Regions from separate parts of the Pseudomonas sp. AC239 genome, predicted to be linked through region 2. Evidence: riboswitches for the same ligand, from Rfam matches in the RefSeq annotation. Region 2 holds a riboswitch; the other holds the start of a gene.
What was found. Region 2 has a riboswitch for cobalamin ahead of ACZ0AZ_RS21320 (CbtB domain-containing protein). Riboswitches for the same ligand answer to the same signal wherever they lie in the genome.

Region 1 (3,607 bases), 710 kb from region 2:
TGAGCACGCAGCAGGCGCTCGATGAGCCGCTGGCGGCGGGTTGGAATGAGGTATCGGCGAATGTTGTGGAGGTGCTGTTTCTTGGTGAGAGCCAGACGTGCAGCGTGGTCACTGCGGGCGGGACGTCGATGACGGTGAAAGCGCTGTCGGCAGCGGGCATGCCACTCAAGGCCGGCGATCCGGTCCGGGTGCGCTGGGCGACGGCGGATGCGTGTGTCTATACCGAGTGGACTGAAAGCGACCTTAACAAAGCAGCGGGTGCTCACTAAAACTTCCAATCCAGTGAAATTCCCCGTGGGAGCGAGCTTGCTCGCGAAGAGGCCGTGTCAGTCACCATTAATGTTGAATGACGCACCGCATTCGCGAGCAAGCTCGCTCCCACAGGTTCGGTATTGTTCAATGAATCGGGGAATACCCTTCAACCTCATCCGGCCAAGCCGTCAGCACTTCAAACCCGCTCTCCGTCACCGCCACCATATGCTCCCACTGTGCCGACAACGAGCCATCCTTGGTCAGCACGGTCCAGCCATCAGGCATGTTCTTCACATGGCGTTTGCCGGCATTGAGCATCGGTTCCACGGTGAAAATCATCCCGGCCTTGAGCTTCAGCCCTTGATTGGGGAAGCCGTAATGCAGGATCTGCGGCTCATCGTGATAGACCTTGCCGATGCCGTGACCGCAGTACTCGCGCACTACACTGAAGCCCTCCGCCTCCGCCAGGCTCTGGATCGCATGACCGATATCCCCCAGCGTTGCGCCCGGTTTGACTGCGCGAATGCCCGCGCACATCGCATCGTAAGTGGTCTTGATCAAGTGCTGCGCCTCGGGGCTCGCCTCACCCACGACATACATGCGGCTGGTATCACCGAACCAGCCGTCCTTGATCACGGCGATGTCGAGGTTGACGATATCGCCATCCTTCAATGGCGTACCCGATGGAATCCCGTGGCACACCACGTCATTGACCGATGCGCAGACGGTTTTCGGAAAACCGTGATACCCGACGTTCGCCGGCACGGCTTTCTGCACATTGACGATGTAGTCGTTGCACAGCCGATCCAGTTCATCGGTGGTCACGCCGGCCTTCACATGCGGCACCAGCATCGCCAGCACTTCGGCGGCGAGTTTGCCGGCGGCGCGGGATTTTTCGATGTCGGCGGGGGTGTTGAGCTTGATCTGGTTTCTCATGCGAGGGCGACGTCCTGTGTCAGTTGTTGCAGATCCAGGCCACCATTCTGTTCGGCGCGGATCAGCAGGCGGCAAATGGCGCTGTGGTCGAGGTTGGGATGCAGCTCGGCGAGCATGCCGATGCGCATCCAGTGCTCGGCCTGCGCGTTGATGGAGCGGCTGAGGGCGTTGCTGGAGATACGCAGGTTCTCGTGCATGTCCTCTGAAATCTTTACGATGCCCATATATGAATCCGATACGATGTGTATATGGATCGTATATTAATCAGTGCATACGGGAGATTGCAATGCCGACGACAAAATCGACGCTGTGGCAGATTCGCCTCCCCCTCCACCGCGCAAATCGACTACCATGCCGCCGCCGGTTTCCACACGGAATTAATAGGGAATCCGAAATGCTTGCACAGCATCAATCGGAACTGCCCCCGCAACTGTAGGTGCCGAGCCTGCTCCTTGACTGCCACTGGGTGAAACCCGGGAAGGCCGGAGCATGGCGACGACGCACCAGTCAGGAGACCTGCCGGCACAATGACGACTAACCGGCGGGGTGTCCGGGAAGGACATCGTGCCGTGCGCGTTTTCCCCGTGCCGGCCTTGCGCAGTTTCCACGACCGCGCCCGAGGTGTGTTTCCAACCGTACCCGCCCTCCCCGTACGGTTCCCCTGGAGACTGCCCCATGCTGCTGCCCCGCGTTGCTACCCTGCTCACCGGTCTGAGCCTCTGTGCCTTGGCGCAAGCGGCGCCGACTGCGTATCCGCTGACCATCGAAAACTGCGGCAGCAGCCTGACCTTTCAGCACGCGCCCGCGCGTACGGTGACCATCGGCCAGGCCGGTACGGAAATGCTTTATGCCTTGGGCCTGGGCGACAAAGTCGTCGGCACCTCGTTGTGGTTCAACGACGTGCTGGGCACATACAACGCGCAGAACGACAGGGTCGAGCGCCTCGCCGACAACGAGCCGAGTTTCGAAGCGGTGATCGGCAAACGTCCGGAGCTGGTTGCGGTGGAGCTGGAATGGATGGTCGGCCCGCAAGGCGCGGTCGGCACCCGCGAGCAGTTTCATGAACTAAAGATTCCGACCTATCTGCTGCCCTCCGATTGCGAAGCCAAGGACAACCTCGTCGGCTCGGACGGCACGCGGCTGGCGCCGTTTCGCATCGACAGCATCTACAAAGGCGTGAGCCAACTGGCAGCGATTTTCGATGTGCAGGCGCGTGGCGAACAGCTCAATGAGCAGCTCAAAGTCAGCCTCGCACAGTCGATCGCCACGGCGAAAAAACAGCAACGCAAAGACGTCAGCGCCCTGGTCTGGTTCTCCAGCGCCGAGATGGACATCGAGCCGTTCGTGGCTGGGCACAAAGGCGTTCCCGACTTCATGCTCAGCACCCTCGGCGTGCGCAATGTGGTCGAGTCCGATGAAGAATGGCCAACCGTCGGCTGGGAAACCATCGCCAAGGCCAACCCGACGTTTCTGGTCATCGCGCGCATGGATCGTCGACGCTTCCCGGCGGACGACTATCAGAAGAAACTCGCCTTCCTGCGCAGCGATCCGGTGACGCGCAACATGGACGCGGTCAAGCACAATCGCATCATCATCCTTGACGCCATGGCCATGCAGGCCAGCCTGCGCACCTTCGATGGCCTCGCACAACTGGCCAGCGCCATCAACGGCTACGACCTGTCGCAATGAGCAGACGCCTGATCCGTTTGCTGCTGGTGCTATTGACGCTGTCGGTTGCGCTGACCGGCGGCGTGGCCATTGGTGAGACTTCGATCGAGCCGAGCGTGGTGTTGCAGGTGCTGGCCAACAAGCTGTGGGGCGCCGGCTATGTGCTCGACCCGATCGACGAAGGCATTGTCTGGAACTATCGCCTGACCCGCGCTTTGGTCGCAGCAGCTTGCGGTGCCGGTCTGGCGACCTGTGGCGTAATCCTGCAATCGCTGCTGCGCAATCCGTTGGCCGATCCGTATCTGCTGGGAATTTCCGCTGGCGCCTCGACCGGCGCGGTGATGGTCGCCCTGCTTGGGGTCGGCGCCGGGGCGATTTCATTGTCGGCGGGTGCCTTTGCCGGTGCGGTGACCGCGTTCGCGCTGGTGATCCTGTTGGCGCGGGTCAGCGGCTCGGCCAGCGGCACCGGGCAGATCATTCTCGCTGGGATCGCCGGCTCGCAATTGTTCAATGCCCTCACCGCGTTTCTGATCACCCGCTCGGCCAGTTCGGAACAGGCACGCGGCATCATGTTCTGGCTGCTCGGCAATCTTGGCGGTGTGCGCTGGCCGTCGGTGTGGCTGGCGGTGCCGGTGGCGCTGCTGGGTTTGGTGGTGTGCCTGTGGCATCGCCGGGCGCTGGATGCGTTTACCTTTGGCGCGGATTCGGCGGCGTCCCTCGGCATTCCAGTGCGACGCGTGCAGATTCTGTT
Region 2 (3,607 bases):
CTCGCTTCAATGATTTTTACCGCAGGTGGCAGCTCTTCGGCGACTTCCAGACGCACACGCGCCAGATCTTCCGGACTGGTCTGGTCGGCTTTATTGAGGATCACCAGATCGGCGCTGGCCAGTTGGTCGGCGAACAGTTCGTGCAGCGGTGACTCGTGATCGAGGTTCGGGTCAAGCTTGCGCTGGGCATCGACCTGATCCGGGAACGCGGCAAAGGTGCCGGCGGCTACGGCCGGGCTGTCGACCACGGTGATTACCGCATCAACGGTGCAGGCGCTGCGGATTTCCGGCCACTGGAAGGCTTGCACCAACGGTTTTGGCAGGGCCAGGCCCGAGGTTTCGATGAGGATGTGATCGAGATCGCCGCGACGCGCGACCAGTTCGCGCATCACCGGGAAGAATTCTTCCTGCACGGTGCAGCACAGGCAGCCGTTGGCCAGTTCGTAAACGCGGCCGCTGGCTTCTTCTTCGGTGCAACCGATGGTGCACTGCTTGAGGATTTCGCCGTCGATGCCCAGCTCGCCAAACTCGTTGACGATCACCGCAATGCGCCGGCCCAGAGCATTGTCGAGCATGTGCCGCAGCAAGGTGGTTTTGCCCGAACCGAGGAAACCGGTGACGATGGTGACGGGGAGTTTGGCCAGTGTTTTCATCGGTATGCCCTTTGGCAAAGCGGCGGGCATACGGGACGAGAACCGGCCACGCGCAGGCGCGCCGGAAGTATTCGCCACCGGATCACCCCGCCCGGTTGAAAGTGAGAGGCAGGTCTCCTGGCTGACAGTGTTCAGGCGCCGGGCCTGGCATTCGCTGCGCCTTCCCGCGGGCTCGTGGACCGAGCTGGCAGTGGCGTGGCAGCGAACATCACCGTTCACAGTTGCGGGGGCAGCCGCGGCTTTGACCGCGTTCCCTTCTTAGCTTCGACAGATGCCGAAGAACCTCGAAGGCGCAAGGCTACGCATGGCTTGGTGATGGGTCAATGCTTAGGTTTCGTGGATATTCACTACCGCCCGAAATTGACTCAAACCCACCCACATGCTCTCCTGTACGCCTTGTTACGGGTGCCCTTCACAGGGTGAAACGGGAAACCGGTGAATCATGTGCTTTACTCAGAGCCATGTCAGTCCGGTGCTGCCCCCGCAACGGTAAGCGAGCGAAGCGTCAAAACCACTGTGCCGACCCGGCATGGGAAGGTGACGCTTGCAGGTCGGCCAGGCGCCAACCCCTCGCGAGCCCGGAGACCGGCCCGCAACACACAGTGCGCAATCGGCGTCACTGGACATAACAAACCCGCGGTGGGCGGGCGCTGTTCGTACCTCTGCGCGTCCGTCACGCAGGGTCCGCATGCGTTCGACTGCCCCTGACACTCCATAGGGAAGCGCCATGTCGATCATCAGCAGCACCGCCAGCAACACGGACAAAATCGCCAGCACCACCCCCCTCAGCCAACGCCTGATCGCCGCAGCCTTCGCCTCGATTCTCGGCGCGGGCCTTGTGTATTTCGCCGGTTTTTCGCATATCGAAGCGGTGCACAACGCCGCCCACGATACCCGCCACAGCGCCGCGTTTCCGTGCCACTGAGACCTGTCAAATGATCAAGCGAATTGCGCAAACCGCAGGTTTCAGCGGCCTGCTGGCCGCCCTGCTCCTCACGGTGCTGCAAAGCTTCTGGGTCTCACCGCTGATTCTTCAGGCCGAAACCTTTGAAAAATCCGAACCGGTCGCCCAAGTCCACGAACACGCGGCCGGCACCGCAGCGCACAGCCACGATGGCGAAGCCTGGGAGCCGGAAAACGGCTGGCAGCGCGTGGTTTCGACCACCGGTGGCAATCTGGTGGTGGCGGTCGGTTTCGCTCTGATGCTGGCGGGCCTGTACACCCTGCGTGCGCCGCGCTCCACCGGGCAAGGCTTGCTCTGGGGTCTGGCCGGTTACGTGACGTTCGTTCTGGCGCCAACGCTGGGCCTGCCGCCGGAATTGCCGGGCACCGCTGCGGCTGATCTGACGTCGCGGCAGATGTGGTGGATCGGCACTGCGGCCTCAACCGCCGTCGGCCTGTCGCTGATCGCCTTCAGCCGGCACTGGCTGATGAAGCTGCTCGGCGTAGCGATTCTCGCGGTGCCGCATGTGATTGGCGCGCCGCAGCCGCTGGTGCATTCGATGCTCGCGCCCGAAGCGTTGGAAAGCCAGTTCAAGATCGCTTCGCAGTTGACCAACGTGGCGTTCTGGCTGGCCCTAGGCCTTATCAGCGCCTGGTTGTTCCGCCGCAACAGCGACGGTCACTATCACGCATGAGCGATGACCGCGCGGCGTCCACGCTGGTGGTCGGCCTCGGCTGCCAGCGCGGCTGTCCGACCAGCACGCTGCGCGCGTTGCTCGACCAGGCCTTGCAGGCACACCGTATCGAGCTCAAGTCGATCAAGGCCTTGGCCAGCATCGATTTGAAGCGCGACGAACCGGGCCTGCAGGAACTGGCCGTACAACTGGCCTTGCCCCTGCTGTATTTCAGCAGCGAGGAATTGGCCGGTTACCAGTCAATGCTCAGCCACCAGTCGCAAATCGCGTACGAACGCACCGGCTGCTACGGCGTGGCGGAAAGTGCAGCGCTGGCGCTCGCCGAACAACTGTTGCAGGCGCCGGCAAAGCTGCTGATCAGCCGTCAAAAATACGCTCAAGCCACTCTGGCATTGGCCGGCGCCGCGTAAATCCTGATAATCGCCGCCATCCATCATGAGCAATCTTCATCTGTAGCGTTGTCGCGCCTCTTCTCCAAGGATCCAACGATGACCGTTTATTTCATCGGCGCCGGCCCCGGCGACCCGGAATTGATCACTGTCAAAGGCCAACGGTTGATCCGCCAATGTCCGGTGATCATCTATGCCGGTTCACTGGTACCCGCTGCGGTGCTCGAAGGGCATCAGGCGCAAACCGTGGTCAACAGTGCCGAGCTGCACCTTGAGCAGATCATCGAGCTGATCAAGACCGCGCACGCCAACGCCCAGGACGTCGCGCGGGTACATTCCGGTGATCCGAGCCTGTACGGCGCGATCGGTGAACAGATTCGTTATCTGCGTGAGCTTGATATCCCGTTCGAGATCATTCCGGGCGTGACGGCCACTGCCGCCTGTGCGGCGTTGCTCGGTGCCGAACTGACCCTGCCGGATGTGTCGCAGAGCGTGATTCTGACTCGCTATGCCGACAAGACTGCGATGCCGGTCGGCGAAGAATTGGCCAATCTGGCCCAGCATGGCGCAACCATGGCGATTCACCTGGGAGTCAAACATCTGGAGAAGATTCTTGTGGAGTTGTTGCCGCATTACGGTGCAGATTGTCCGATTGCGGTGATTCACCGGGCGACGTGGCCGGATCAGGACTGGGTGGTGGGCACGCTGGCGGACATTGCCGACAAGGTTGCAGCGAAAGGCTTCCGGCGCACCGCGTTGATTCTGGTCGGGCGGGTGCTGGGCAGCGAGGTGTTCAGTGAGTCGTCGTTGTATCGGGCGGGGCATGCGCATCTTTATCGCCCTTGATGGCCTCTTCGCGAGCAGGCTCGCTCCCACCCTGGGTAAAGCGGGGGCATAAAAAACGGCGCTCACGGGGCGCCGTTTTTCT

Region 1: another riboswitch for cobalamin. It lies ahead of ACZ0AZ_RS24330 (ABC transporter substrate-binding protein); the one in region 2 lies ahead of ACZ0AZ_RS21320 (CbtB domain-containing protein).

The regions. Positions count from the first base shown of each region.
Region 1 covers NZ_OZ409864.1:5,370,119-5,373,725, forward strand. Annotated here, with positions in the region: gene ACZ0AZ_RS24315 (ABC transporter ATP-binding protein) at 1-269, shown strand, start outside; gene map (type I methionyl aminopeptidase) at 397-1,188, opposite strand; gene ACZ0AZ_RS24325 (ParD-like family protein) at 1,185-1,412, opposite strand; cobalamin riboswitch at 1,533-1,726, shown strand; gene ACZ0AZ_RS24330 (ABC transporter substrate-binding protein) at 1,864-2,877, shown strand; gene ACZ0AZ_RS24335 (FecCD family ABC transporter permease) at 2,874-3,607, shown strand, end outside.
Region 2 covers NZ_OZ409864.1:4,659,300-4,662,906, reverse strand. Annotated here, with positions in the region: gene cobW (cobalamin biosynthesis protein CobW) at 1-653, opposite strand, end outside; cobalamin riboswitch at 744-955, opposite strand; cobalamin riboswitch at 1,040-1,261, shown strand; gene ACZ0AZ_RS21320 (CbtB domain-containing protein) at 1,381-1,578, shown strand; gene ACZ0AZ_RS21315 (CbtA family protein) at 1,589-2,290, shown strand; gene ACZ0AZ_RS21310 (cobalamin biosynthesis protein) at 2,287-2,700, shown strand; gene cobM (precorrin-4 C(11)-methyltransferase) at 2,779-3,525, shown strand.